DNA from 2 places in the Streptomyces sp. NPDC017095 genome. Region 2 is predicted to be linked to the other one. Evidence: riboswitches for the same ligand, from Rfam matches in the RefSeq annotation. Region 2 holds a riboswitch; the other holds the start of a gene.

Region 1 (6,771 bases), on a different contig from region 2:
GTCGGCGCGGCGGGCCGGCGAGAAGCTGCGGAGGGACATCCGGACGGTCACCGGCCTCACCGGATCGGTGGGGCTCGCCGCCTCCAAGATGCTCGCGAAGATCGCCTCGGAGCAGGCCAAGCCGGACGGACTGGTGCTGATCGAGCCGGGCGGCGAGCGGGCGCTGCTGGGGCCGATGCCGGTGCGCACGCTGCCGGGCGTCGGGCCGGCCACCGGCGACCATCTGCGCCGGGCCGGGATCACCACGGTGCAGGAACTGGCCGAGGCGGGGGAGGACGAGCTGGTCCGGCTGCTCGGCAAGGCGCACGGGCAGGCGCTGTACGCGATGGCCCTGGCCCGGGACGAGCGGCCGGTGGTGGCCGAGCGGGAGGCCAAGTCGGTGTCCGTGGAGGACACGTACGACGTGGACATCCACGACCGGGCGCGGGTCGCTCTGGAGGTGCGGCGGCTGGCCGACCGGTGTGTGCGGCGGCTGCGCGGGGCCGGGCTGTCCGGGCGGACCATCGTGCTCAAGGTGCGGCGGTACGACTTCTCGACGCTGACCCGCTCCGAGACGCTCCGGGGGCCCACAGACGACCCGGCGGTCATCCGCGAGGCGGCGGCCCGGCTGCTGGACTCCGTGGACACCACGGGCGGGGTGCGGCTGCTCGGGGTGGGGGTGTCCGGGCTCGCCGACTACACGCAGGAGGACCTGTTCGCGCAGGCGATGCCGGTGCCCCTGGAGGAGGAGCCGGAGGCGGGCGCCGCCGAGTCCGCCGTGGAGCGGCCGGAGCCCGTCGAACGGCAGTGGCGTGCCGGGCAGGACGTACGGCACGCCGAGTACGGACACGGGTGGGTGCAGGGCAGCGGGCTGGGGCGGGTCACCGTGCGGTTCGAGACGCCGCTGTCGGCTCCGGGGCGGGTGCGGACGCTCCCCGTCGCCGACCCCGACCTGGTGGCGGCCGATCCGTTGCCGCTGGTCGCGGATTCCGCCCGCCCGCCCGGCGCCGGGGCGGACGCGTCCGGTCAGACCTCCTCCGAGCCCGCCAGCTTGCCGAAGTCGTGGTCGGGGACCGCGGGGGGTGGGGCCGTATCGAGTCCGTAGTGGTGGTAGAGCTGGAGTTCCTGCTCCGGGGAGAGGTGACGGCCCACGCCGAAGTCGGGGGCGTCCTTGACCAGGGCGCGGTCGAAGGGGACGCGCAGCGTGCCGTCGACGAGTTCGCTCGGTTCCAGCGGGACGAAGGCGTCCCGGGAGAAGAGGCCGGTGCGTATGGCCGCCCACTCGGGCACGCCGGTGGCGTCGTCCAGGTACACCTCGTCGATGGTCCCGATCTTGGTGCCATTGCGGTCGAACACCTTGCGGCCGATCAGGCTGCGCGGATCGATGTCGGTCTGCACGGTCCCGCTCCCTCCACGTGGTCGCGACTCATCCGTCAGCACTACCAAAGAGCACATTCAGGCAGGCGGCCACTCGAAGACCACGGCGTTGACCTCGCTGATAGGCTGACGGCGGCTGCTGACCCCGCGCGGGAGAGTCCTCCGACCACCTCGGAGGCGCCGAAGGAGCAACTCCTCCCCGGAATCTCTCAGGCTCACGTACCGCACGGACGAGGTCACTCTGGAAAGCAGGACGGGCGTCCGACGGCTCCCGTCCTCACCGACGGTGAAAGCCGGTGCCCGCGGGCGTCCGGTGAAGCTCTCAGGTGCAGATGACAGAGGGGGAGGCCGTCGGGGTGCCCGTGCCGGGGCGCCCCTCGCAGGTCGCGTCAGACCAGGAGGCCTCCGCAATGACCGCCCACCGCATTCCGCTCGCCGAGCTCGAAGCGGGCATCCCGTTCGAGCAGCGCCACATCGGGCCCGACCAGGAGGCGCGGGCCAAGATGCTCGCCCAGGTCGGGTACGGCTCGCTCGACGAGCTGACCGCCGCCGCGGTCCCGGATGTGATCAAGAACGCCGACGCCCTGGACCTGCCCGGTGCCCGCACCGAGGCCGAGGTGCTCGCCGAGCTGCGCTCGCTCGCCGACCGCAACCAGGTCCTGGGCTCGATGATCGGCCTGGGCTACCACGGCACCTTCACCCCGCCCGTCATCCTGCGCAACGTCATGGAGAACCCGGCCTGGTACACGGCCTACACGCCGTACCAGCCGGAGATCTCCCAGGGCCGCCTGGAGGCCCTGCTGAACTTCCAGACGATGGTCGCCGAGCTGACCGGCCTGCCCACCTCCGGTGCCTCCCTGCTGGACGAGGGCACGGCCGCCGCCGAGGCGGTGGCCCTGTCCCGGCGCATGGGCAGGAACAAGAAGGGCCTGTTCCTGATCGACGCGGACGCGCTGCCGCAGACCATCGCCGTGATCCGGACGCGCGCCGAGCCGACCGGCGTGGAGGTCGTCGTCGCCGACCTCTCCGCCGGCATCCCGGCCGAGGTCGCCGGGCGCGAGATCAACGGCGTGCTGATCCAGTACCCGGGCGCCTCCGGAGCCGTACGGGACATCAAGCCCGTCATCGACCAGGCGCACGAGCTGGGCGCCCTGGTGACGGTGGCCGCGGACCTGCTCGCCCTGACCCTGCTGACCTCGCCGGGCGAGCTGGGCGCGGACATCGCCGTCGGCACCACCCAGCGCTTCGGCGTGCCGATGGGCTTCGGCGGACCGCACGCCGGCTACATGGCCGTACACGAGAAGTTCGCGCGCAGCCTGCCCGGCCGCCTGGTCGGCGTCTCCGTCGACGCCGACGGGCACCGGGCCTACCGGCTCGCGCTGCAGACCCGTGAGCAGCACATCCGCCGGGAGAAGGCCACCAGCAACATCTGCACCGCGCAGGTGCTGCTCGCCGTCATGGCCGGCATGTACGCCGTCTACCACGGCCCCGAGGGCCTGAGGACGATCGCCCGCCGCACGCACCGCTACGCCACCCTCCTCGCCGCGGGCCTGACGGCCGCCGGTGTGGAGATCGTCCACGGCGCGTACTTCGACACCGTCACCGCGCGGGTGCCCGGCAGGGCCGCCGAGGTCGTCGCCGCGGCCCGGGACAACGGCGTCAACCTGCGGCTCGTCGACGCCGACCACGTCTCCATGGCCTGCGACGAGACGACCGGCCGGGCCCAGCTGGACGCCGTGTGGGCCGCCTTCGGCGCCGACGCCGACATCGAGGCGCTGGACGCGACCGCCGAGGACACCCTGCCCGAGGCGCTGCTGCGCACCGACGACTACCTCACCCACCCGGTCTTCCACCAGCACCGCTCCGAGACCGCGATGCTGCGCTACCTGCGCAGGCTGGCCGACCGGGACTACGCGCTCGACCGCGGCATGATCCCGCTGGGCTCCTGCACCATGAAGCTCAACGCGACCACGGAGATGGAACCGGTCACCTGGCCCGAGTTCGGCCAGCTGCACCCGTTCGCGCCGGCCGAGCAGGCGCAGGGCTACCTCACGCTCATCCGCGAGCTGGAGGAGCGTCTCGCCGAGGTCACCGGCTACGACAAGGTCTCCCTCCAGCCGAACGCCGGTTCGCAGGGCGAGCTGGCCGGCCTGCTCGCCGTACGCGGCTACCACCGTGCCAACGGCGACGAGCAGCGCACCGTCTGTCTGATCCCGTCCTCCGCGCACGGCACCAACGCGGCCAGCGCGGTGATGGCCGGCATGAAGGTCGTCGTCGTCAAGACCGCCGGGGACGGCGAGATCGACGTCGAGGACCTGCGGGCCAAGATCGAGCAGTACCGCGACGAGCTGGCGGTGCTGATGATCACCTACCCGTCGACGCACGGTGTGTTCGAGGAGCACGTCGCCGACATCTGCGCCCGGGTGCACGAGGCCGGCGGCCAGGTGTACGTCGACGGCGCCAACCTCAACGCGCTGGTCGGCCTCGCCAAGCCGGGCCATTTCGGCGGCGACGTCTCCCACCTGAACCTGCACAAGACGTTCTGCATCCCGCACGGCGGCGGCGGTCCGGGCGTCGGCCCGGTCGCGGTCCGCGCGCACCTGGCGCCGTACCTGCCGAACCACCCGCTCCAGCCCGAGGCCGGCCCGGAGACGGGCGTCGGACCGATCTCCGCCGCCCCCTGGGGCAGCGCGGGCATCCTGCCCATCTCCTGGGCGTACGTCCGCCTGATGGGCGGCGAAGGCCTGAAGCGGGCCACCCAGGTCGCCGTGCTCTCGGCGAACTACATCGCCAAGCGCCTGGAGCCGCACTACCCGGTGCTCTACACCGGCCCGGGCGGCCTGGTCGCGCACGAGTGCATCATCGACCTGCGCCCGATCACCAAGGCCACCGGTGTGACCGTGGACGACGTCGCCAAGCGTCTGATCGACTACGGCTTCCACGCGCCGACCATGTCCTTCCCGGTGGCCGGCACGCTGATGATCGAGCCGACCGAGTCGGAGGACCTCACCGAGCTGGACCGTTTCTGCGAGGCCATGATCGCCATCCGTGCGGAGATCGAGAAGGTCGGCTCCGGCGCGTGGCCCGCGGAGGACAACCCGCTGCGGGGCGCCCCGCACACCGCCGCCGCGCTCGGCGGTGAGTGGTCGCACTCCTACAGCCGCGAGGAAGCCGTCTTCCCGGCCGGCGTCTCGGCCGCCGACAAGTACTGGCCGCCGGTGCGCCGCATCGACCAGGCCTTCGGCGACCGCAACCTGGTGTGCTCCTGCCCGCCGCTGGACGCCTACGAGGACTGAGCGAGCCGTAAAGGCAGGCCCCGCCCGGAGGTCCGGGCGGGGCCTTTCCTTCTGGGCCGGGCGGCGGCCCCGGGCTGCCGTCGGAGAGGGGCGGTCCGCTCATCTCGTGTGCCGGGCGGCGGCCCGAGGGCGCCGGTGCGCTCAGGCCGGGTACGCGTGGGTCTGGGCCGCCTTGACCGTCGCCCAGACCGGTGCGCCCGGACGAAGGTCCAGCTCGGCGGCGGCGACCGTCGTCAGGTCCGCCGCGAGCGGCAGCTCACCCGTGAGGTCGGCGCGGATCTGGTCGCCGTGCGTCTCCAGGCCCGCGACCTCGCACCGCCACAGGTTGCGGGCGCTGGCGCCCGAGGGCCGGTCCCGGAACAGGGTCACCGCGGACGGCGGGAACGCCACGAAGACCGGCCCGGACAGCTCCTCCGTGGTCGTGATCGACGGTCCCGCGCCGAGCCGTACGGTGTGCCCGGCAGCCTGTCCCCGGTAGAGGTTGAGGCCGACGAGCCGGGCGATGTAGTCCGTGCGCGGATGCCGGGCGATGCCGGCGGGCGTGCCCGTCTGCACGACCCGGCCGTCCTCCACGACGACCAGCCGGTCCGCCAGGACCATGGCGTCCAGCGGGTCGTGGGTGACCAGGACCGACACCGCCTCGAACTCGGCCAGGTGCCGGCGCAGCCCGGCGCGGACCTCCAGCCGGGTCCGGGCGTCCAGGGCCGCCAGCGGCTCGTCCAGGAGCAGCAGCCGGGGCCGGGTCGCGAGGGCGCGGGCGAGCGCCACGCGCTGGGCCTCGCCGCCGGACAGACGGCGCGGCCTGGTGCCCGCGTGGCCGGCGAGCCCCATGCGGTCCAGCCAGGCCGCGGCCTGGGCGCGGGCCTCGGCCTTGCCCACGCCCCGGCAGCGCGGACCGAAGGCGACGTTGTCCAGGGCGGACAGGTGCGGGAAGAGCAGATAGTCCTGGAAGACGACACCGACCGGACGGGCCTCGGGCGGCGTGTGCTCCAGGGGCGTGCCGTCCAGGAGCAGACGGCCGTCCGTGAGCGGGGTGAGGCCGGCGAGGGCGCGCAGGGCGGTGGTCTTGCCGGCGCCGTTGGGGCCGAGGAGGGCGAGGACCTCTCCGGGGGCCGCCGTCAGGGTCACGTCCAAGCGGAAGCCGGGGCGGTCGACGACGAGACGGGCGTCGAGACCGGTGGCCGGGGCCGGGGTGGGGGCCAGGTTCGGGTTCGGGGTGGGGGCCGGGTTCGGCGTGGGGGCCGGGTTCGGGGTGGGGCGCCGCTCCCGGTCCTCGGCCGGGGTGTCCGGCTTCGCGTCGGCGCCGTCGGTGCGGCTTCGGTGGGTCATGGGGTCGTCATCCAGCGGTCCCTGAGGGCTGCCAGCACCGCGATCGACACGGTGAGCAGCACCAGGCTGAGGGAGATGGCGGCTTCGGGGTCGTTCTGGAGGGCGAGGTAGACGGCGAGGGGCATGGTCTGGGTACGGCCGGGGAAGTTGCCGGCGAACGTGATCGTCGCGCCGAACTCGCCGAGCGCCCGGGCCCAGGCCAGCACCGCGCCGGCCGCGATGCCGGGCGCGATCAGCGGCAGCGTGACCCGCCGGAACGCGGTGAAGCGGGACGCGCCGAGGGTGGCGGCGGCCTCCTCGTAGCGCGGGTCGGCGGCGCGCAGGGTGCCCTCGACGCTGATCACCAGGAACGGCATCGCCACGAACGCCTCCGCGAGCACCACTCCCGCGGTGGTGAACGGCAGGGTGATCCCGAACCACGCGTCCAGCCACCGGCCGACCACGCCGTTGCGGCCCAGGGCGAGCAGCAGGGCCACCCCGCCGACGACCGGCGGGAGGACCAGCGGGAGGGTCACCAGGGCGCGCACCAGGCCCCGGCCGGGAAACTCCGTACGGGCCAGCAGCCAGGCCAGCGGCACACCGAGGACGATGCTGACGGCGGTCGCCGCGGTGGCGCTGACCAGCGACAGCCGGAGCGCCTGCCACACCTCCGCGCTGGTCAGCTGGCCGGGCAGGCCGTGCCAGGGCGCGCGCACGAGCAGCGCGAGCAGCGGCAGCAGCAGGAACGCCAGCGCCAGCAGACCCGGCAGCAGCAGCGGCAGCGGCACTCCGCGCCGGCCCGGCGTGCCGA
Region 2 (6,771 bases):
CAGCAGCATCCAGATCTGGCCGGCGGAGGGGATGGCGAGGGCGCGCAGCAGGGCCTCGTAGGCGTCGTAGCGTCCGGGCGTGACCTGGCGCAGCATGTGCTCGACGCCGCCGCTGTGGCTCGCGCTCACCTGGTGTGCCCCTTCTTCTTCATGACCCGGCGTGTGAGCACAGCTTATGCGCCCGGCAGCGCCGGGCCCGTGGCGTCGCGCGCCGGTGCGGGTGGGTGGCGGGGTTCTCGCGCGTGCCCCGCGCCCCCGTGGAGGGCCCGGTTCAGTGGCCGTTCCGGTAGAAGGGGTGCACGTTGGCCTTCAGCCAGGTGGCCACCGGGTCGTCGGTGACGTCCAGGAGGACGAGGTTGACCGGCCAGGTGACCGGGACCCGGCCGAGGGCCCGGCCGAGGGCCTCCAGGGGGCGGGCGCGCAGGTCGCCCTCCCACTGGGAGAGTTCCACGCCCACGAACATCACCGGCTCGCCCGTCTCGACGACGGCGAGGCAGCGGCGGGCGGTGAGCACCACGCCGGTGGTGTCGAACTCGGCGGAGGCGGCGGCGAGGAAGTCGACCGGGTCGTCCTGCCAGTCCGGCTCGAAGAGGCGGACCCGGCCGCCGGTGCCGGGGCCGTCGAGCGGGGTGCGGCCCGCCCGGCACAGCTCGGCCACGGCCGCGGGCGGCAGCGGTATGCCCACCACGCCCTCGGGGTTGACGGCGATGCCGACCTGCGCGGGCAGGCCGCGGGCGAACTCCACCGCCGGGGCGATGGTGTACGCCATGTGGGGACCGGCCACCTGGCGCAGTTGTTCCTCGGAGCTGAACACCGGGACGTACGCCTGGCCGCCGAGGTCCAGCGTCGGCAGGTCCAGCGGGACGCTGTCCGGGCCGCCGCCGCCGGGCAGCGGGACCCACAGCAGGCTGCGGCCGAGGACCTCGATGATCCGGCCGCCCGCCGTGGGGACGCCGAGGGACGCCGACAGCACCTCCTCCAGCTCGTTGCCGGGCCAGCCGCCGTGCGGCTGGGGGTGTGCCTGTGCCGGGAAGTCCGCGGGAAGGTCCGCCGGGAAGTCCATGTGCCTACCGCCTGCTGGGAACCGCTGTCGTGTGCGAGAAGGCTAGCGGGTGGCGGTGACAGTCCCTCACCGGGCGAAGCCCACCCGGCCCAGGACGTCCGCCGCGTCCCGGTCCAGCAGCACGGCCGTGCCGCAGCCGTCGGGCAGTTCGCCCCGCTCCGCCGCGCGCAGCAGCCGGGCGGTGGCCCGGCGGTGACGGCGGAAGGCGTAGCGGGAGACGCCCCGGCCGCGCTCGCGCTGGCCCTGCCGGGCGGTGCCGGGGCTGACGTCGAGCAGGAGCAGGTGCAGGGTGCCGCCCCGGCGCCGGGCCGCGCGGGCCAGCCAGGCGCGCACCCAGGGCTGGGTGCCGCAGTCGTGCACGACGACTCCCCCGCCGTCGCGCAGGGCCCGGCGCAGCGCGGCGTAGTGGGCGAGGCGGACCAGCGGGCGGTACAGGGCGTAGGGCAGCAGGCCGGGGACGCGGGCGGCCCAGCGGTCGCGGGTGTCCTGGGAGTCGACGCGGGGGCCGGCGACCGCGCGGTGCATCAGGGTGGACTTGCCGCTGCCGGGCAGGCCGGTGACCACGACCAGGTCGCGGGGGCCGAAGAGCAGGGCGTGCGGGCTGCGGCCCGCGCGGTCGCGCAGATCGCGGACGGCCGGCGCGGGACGGCCGGCGCCGCGTCCCCGGGCCGCGGCGGAGGGCTGCGCCGGCATCGTCAGGCCGGCGTGGGCGGTGTGGGCCGAGGTCCTGTGCACCCTGATCGTCCTCCCCAGTGGGCTCGGTGGTCTCCATGCCCGTTGTATGTAAAGAGAAGGTAATGGGCAACGGTCCGCGATGTGTGCGCGTACGGCCACGGACCGGTCACGATCAGTGGGCTCTGGCTGGCCGGGGTGCGGCGTGCAATGATGAGCCCGCCAACTGCATACCGGCCGTTTGAATCCGCGCGGGAGAGTTCCCAGGCCCCCCGGGCCCCTGGGACGCCGAAGGAGCAAGTCCCTCCCTTGAATCTCTCAGGCCCCGTTACCGCGCGGGCGAGGCACATCTGAAAAGCGGGCCGCCGTATCCGGCGGTCCCACCCAAGGTGCAAGCCGTGACCGTCCCCGTGGCGGTCCAGGCGAACCTCTCAGGTTCCGATGACAGATGGGGAGGAACGTTCCTCGCCCGTCCCTTCTGCCTGGGAGACGACCGACCGATGAGCAGTACCGAACTCCGTCACACCGCGCTCGACGCCGTGCACCGCTCGCTGGGCGCGACGATGACCGACTTCGCCGGCTGGGACATGCCCCTGCGCTACGGCTCCGAGCGCGACGAGCACCTGGCCGTGCGGACCCGGGCCGGTCTGTTCGACCTCTCCCACATGGGCGAGATCACCGTCACCGGAGCCGAGGCCGCCGCGTTCCTGAACCACGCGCTGGTCGGCAACATCGCCACCGTGGGGGCCGGCCGCGCCCGCTACACCATGATCTGCCAGGACGACGGCGGCATCCTGGACGACCTGATCGTCTACCGGCTGGCCGAGACCGAGTACCTGGTCGTGGCCAACGCCTCCAACGCCCAGGTGGTGCTGGACGCGCTCACCGAGCGCGCGGCCGGCTTCGCCGCCGAGGTCCGCGACGACCGGGACGCCTACGCGCTGCTCGCCGTCCAGGGCCCGGAGTCCCCCGGCATCCTGAAGTCCCTGACCGACGCCGACCTGGACGGCCTGAAGTACTACGCCGGCCTGCCCGGCACGGTCGCGGGCGTCCCGGCGCTGATCGCCCGCACCGGCTACACCGGCGAGGACGGCTTCGAGCTGTTCGTGCGGCCGGAGCACGCCGTGGAGCTGTGGCAGGCGCTGACCAAGGCCGGCGAGGGCGCCGGGCTGGTCCCGTGCGGGCTGTCCTGCCGGGACACGCTGCGCCTGGAGGCCGGCATGCCGCTGTACGGGCACGAGCTGACCACCTCCCTGACCCCCTTCGACGCCGGCCTCGGCCGGGTGGTGAAGTTCGAGAAGGAGGGCGACTTCGTGGGCCGCGCGGCGCTGGAGCGGGCCGCCGTCCGGGCCGAGGAGAACCCGCCGCGGGTGCTGGTCGGCCTGGCCGCCGAGGGCCGCCGGGTGCCGCGCGCCGGGTACGCCGTCGTGGCCGGCGGCGAGGTGATCGGCGAGGTCACCTCCGGCGCCCCCTCCCCCACCCTGGGCAAGCCGATCGCCATGGCCTACGTCGACGCGGCGCACGCCGCCCCGGGCACCGAGGGCGTCGGCGTGGACATCCGGGGCACCCACGAGCCGTACCAGGTCGTGGCGCTGCCGTTCTACAAGCGCCGGAAGTAACCGGCCGGCCACGGCCGTGGGACCCCGGTCCCGCGCCGTCGCGTGAGCCTGCGCACATTCACCCGCCCACCAGCGGTTTCCGTAGTCCCCCGTCACCATCACTCCCGCGCGTACAGGAGAATTCAGGCCATGAGCAACCCCCAGCAGCTGCGCTACAGCAAGGAGCACGAGTGGCTGTCGGCCACCGCGGACGGCGTCGCGACGGTCGGCATCACGGAGCACGCGGCCAACGCGCTCGGCGATGTCGTCTTCGTCCAGCTCCCCGAGGCCGGCTCCACCGTGTCCGCGGGCGAGACCTGCGGCGAGCTGGAGTCGACGAAGTCGGTCTCCGATCTGTACTCGCCGGTCACCGGTGAGGTCACCGAGGTCAACGAGGACGTCGTCAACGACCCGTCGCTGGTGAACTCCGTGCCCTTCGAGGGCGGCTGGCTGTTCAAGGTACGCATCACGGACGAGCCGGCCGAGCTGCTCTCCGCGGACGAGTACACCGCCTTCACCGCCGGCTGAGGAGTCGTAGCCCCATGACTGTCCTGAACACACCCCTGCACGAGCTGGACCCGGAGATCGCCGCCGCGGTCGGCGCCGAGCTGGAGCGCCAGCAGTCGACGCTGGAGATGATCGCCTCCGAGAACTTCGCGCCGCTCGCGGTCATGGAGGCCCAGGGCTCGGTCCTCACCAACAAGTACGCCGAGGGCTACCCGGGCCGCCGCTACTACGGCGGCTGCGAGCACGTCGACGTCGCCGAGCAGATCGCCATCGACCGGGTCAAGGAGCTGTTCGGCGCCGAGTACGCCAACGTGCAGCCCCACTCCGGTGCCTCCGCGAACCAGGCGGCCCTGTTCGCGCTGGCCCAGCCCGGGGACACCATCCTCGGCCTGGACCTCGCGCACGGCGGCCACCTGACCCACGGGATGCGGCTGAACTTCTCCGGCAAGCAGTTCGACGTGGTCGCCTACCACGTGGACGCCGCGACCGGCCTGGTCGACATGGCCGAGGTCGAGCGGCTCGCCAAGGAGCACCGCCCCAAGGTGATCATCGCCGGCTGGTCGGCGTACCCGCGCCGGCTCGACTTCGCCGAGTTCCGCCGGATCGCCGACGAGACCGGCGCGTACCTGTGGGTCGACATGGCGCACTTCGCCGGCCTGGTCGCCGCCGGTCTGCACCCCAACCCGGTGCCGTACGCGGACGTGGTCACCTCCACCACGCACAAGACGCTGGGCGGCCCGCGCGGCGGCATCATCCTCGCGCGCAAGGAGTTCGCGAAGAAGCTGAACTCCTCCGTCTTCCCGGGCTTCCAGGGCGGTCCGCTGGAGCACGTGATCGCGGCCAAGGCGGTCTCCTTCAAGGTCGCGGCGAGCGAGGAGTTCAAGGAGCGCCAGCGCCGCACGGTGGAGGGTGCCCGCATCCTCGCCGAGCGGCTGACGGCCGCCGACGCCCGCGAGGCCGGGGTCAACGTGCTCTCCGGCGGTACGGACGTGCACCTGATCCTGGTCGACCTGCGCGCTTCCGAGCTGGACGGGCAGCAGGCCGAGGACCGGCTGCACGAGGTCGGCATCACGGTCAACCGCAACGCCGTCCCGGACGACCCGCGCCCGCCGATGGTCACCTCCGGCCTGCGCATCGGTACGCCGGCCCTGGCCACCCGCGGCTTCACGGCCGAGGACTTCGCCGAGGTCGCGGACGTGATCGCCGAGACGCTGAAGCCGGAGTTCGACGCCGAGGCGCTCAAGGCGCGCGTCAAGGCGCTCGCCGACAAGCACCCGCTGTACCCCGGTCTGAACAAGTAGGCCGCCTTTCGCGAGGCGCCGCGCACACGGGAAGAACCCGGCGTGCGCGGTGCCCGCGCCCCGTACCACCCCGGTGCACCACCCCATCGCACCATCCCGTCTTGAGGAGTCACCCGTGGCCATCTCGGTCTTCGACCTGTTCTCGATCGGCATCGGCCCGTCCAGCTCCCACACGGTCGGCCCGATGCGCGCGGCGCGGATGTTCGCCCGCCGGCTGCGCAACGAGGATCTGCTCGGCTCCGTCGCGGCCGTGCGCTGCGAGCTGTACGGCTCGCTCGGCGCCACCGGCCACGGCCACGGCACCCCGAAGGCGGTGCTGCTCGGCCTGGAGGGCGCCTCGCCGCGCACGGTGGACGTGGAGGGCGCCGACGCGCGGGTGGAGACGATCAAGCGGGCGGGCCGGCTGTCGCTGCTCGGCACGCACGAGATCCCGTTCTCCTTCGACGACGACCTGGTCCTGCACCGCCGCCAGGCCCTGCCGTACCACGCCAACGGCATGACGGTCCGGGCGTACGACGCCTCCGGGACCGAGCTGCTGGCCAAGACGTACTACTCGGTCGGCGGCGGCTTCGTCGTGGACGAGGACGCGGTCGGCGCGGACCGGATCAAGCTGGACGACACGGTCCTGAAGTACCCGTTCCGCACGGGCGACGAGCTGCTGCGCCTGACCAAGGAGACGGGCCTGTCCATCTCCTCGCTGATGCTGGAGAACGAGCGGGCCTGGCGCACCGAGGAGGAGATCCGCGCCGGCCTGCTGGAGATCTGGCGGGTGATGCGCGCCTGCGTCCAGCGCGGCATGTCCCGGGAGGGCATCCTGCCCGGCGGTCTGAAGGTCCGCCGCCGCGCCGCCGTCTCGGCCCGCCAGCTACGCGCCGAGGGCGACCCGCTGGCCCACGCCATGGAGTGGATCACGCTTTACGCCATGGCCGTGAACGAGGAGAACGCGGCCGGCGGCCGGGTCGTGACGGCCCCGACCAACGGCGCGGCCGGCATCATCCCGGCGGTCCTGCACTACTACATCAACTTCGTGCCGGGCGCGGACGAGGACGGCGTGGTCCGCTTCCTCCTCGCCGCCGGCGCGATCGGCATGCTCTTCAAGGAGAACGCCTCCATCTCCGGCGCCGAGGTCGGCTGCCAGGGCGAGGTCGGCTCCGCCTGCTCCATGGCGGCGGGCGCGCTCGCCGAGGTGCTGGGCGGCTCCCCGGAGCAGGTGGAGAACGCGGCCGAGATCGGCATGGAGCACAACCTGGGCCTGACCTGCGACCCGGTCGGCGGCCTGGTGCAGATCCCGTGCATCGAGCGCAACGGCATGGCCGCGGTGAAGGCGGTCACGGCCGCGAAGATGGCGATGCGCGGCGACGGCTCCCACAAGGTGTCCCTGGACAAGGTCATCAAGACGATGAAGGAGACCGGCGCGGACATGAGCGTGAAGTACAAGGAGACGGCGCGCGGCGGGCTCGCGGTGAACATCATCGAGTGCTAGGGGAACAGGCCCTGACCAGCGCGTTCGCAACTTTCAGCGCTGTCGGGGCCTTCCCTGCTAACGTGACGGAGAGTCCCGGGGACCTCCCTGGGATGTCCCCGCTGCGCCTTGCTCTTGAGATGGTTTGCGCCGCCTCCGAGGGGCCAT

What was found. Region 2 has a riboswitch for glycine ahead of gcvT (glycine cleavage system aminomethyltransferase GcvT). Riboswitches for the same ligand answer to the same signal wherever they lie in the genome.
Region 1: linked by a shared signal. The riboswitch ahead of gcvP (aminomethyl-transferring glycine dehydrogenase) and the one ahead of gcvT (glycine cleavage system aminomethyltransferase GcvT) in region 2 are both predicted to bind glycine.

What each region holds. Positions count from the first base shown of each region.
Region 1 covers NZ_JBIROU010000028.1:33,156-39,926, reverse strand. The annotation lists gene ACH4OA_RS33625 (DNA polymerase IV) at 1-1,084, shown strand, start outside; gene ACH4OA_RS33620 (PRC-barrel domain-containing protein) at 1,006-1,377, opposite strand; glycine riboswitch at 1,497-1,591, shown strand; gene gcvP (aminomethyl-transferring glycine dehydrogenase) at 1,767-4,652, shown strand; gene ACH4OA_RS33610 (ABC transporter ATP-binding protein) at 4,794-5,981, opposite strand; gene modB (molybdate ABC transporter permease subunit) at 5,978-6,771, opposite strand, start outside.
Region 2 covers NZ_JBIROU010000010.1:53,203-59,973, reverse strand. The annotation lists gene ACH4OA_RS21130 (enhanced serine sensitivity protein SseB C-terminal domain-containing protein) at 1-96, opposite strand, end outside; gene ACH4OA_RS21125 (enhanced serine sensitivity protein SseB) at 272-1,063, opposite strand; gene ACH4OA_RS21120 (AAA family ATPase) at 1,130-1,804, opposite strand; glycine riboswitch at 1,978-2,079, shown strand; gene gcvT (glycine cleavage system aminomethyltransferase GcvT) at 2,236-3,354, shown strand; gene gcvH (glycine cleavage system protein GcvH) at 3,484-3,861, shown strand; gene glyA (serine hydroxymethyltransferase) at 3,876-5,141, shown strand; gene ACH4OA_RS21100 (L-serine ammonia-lyase) at 5,257-6,624, shown strand.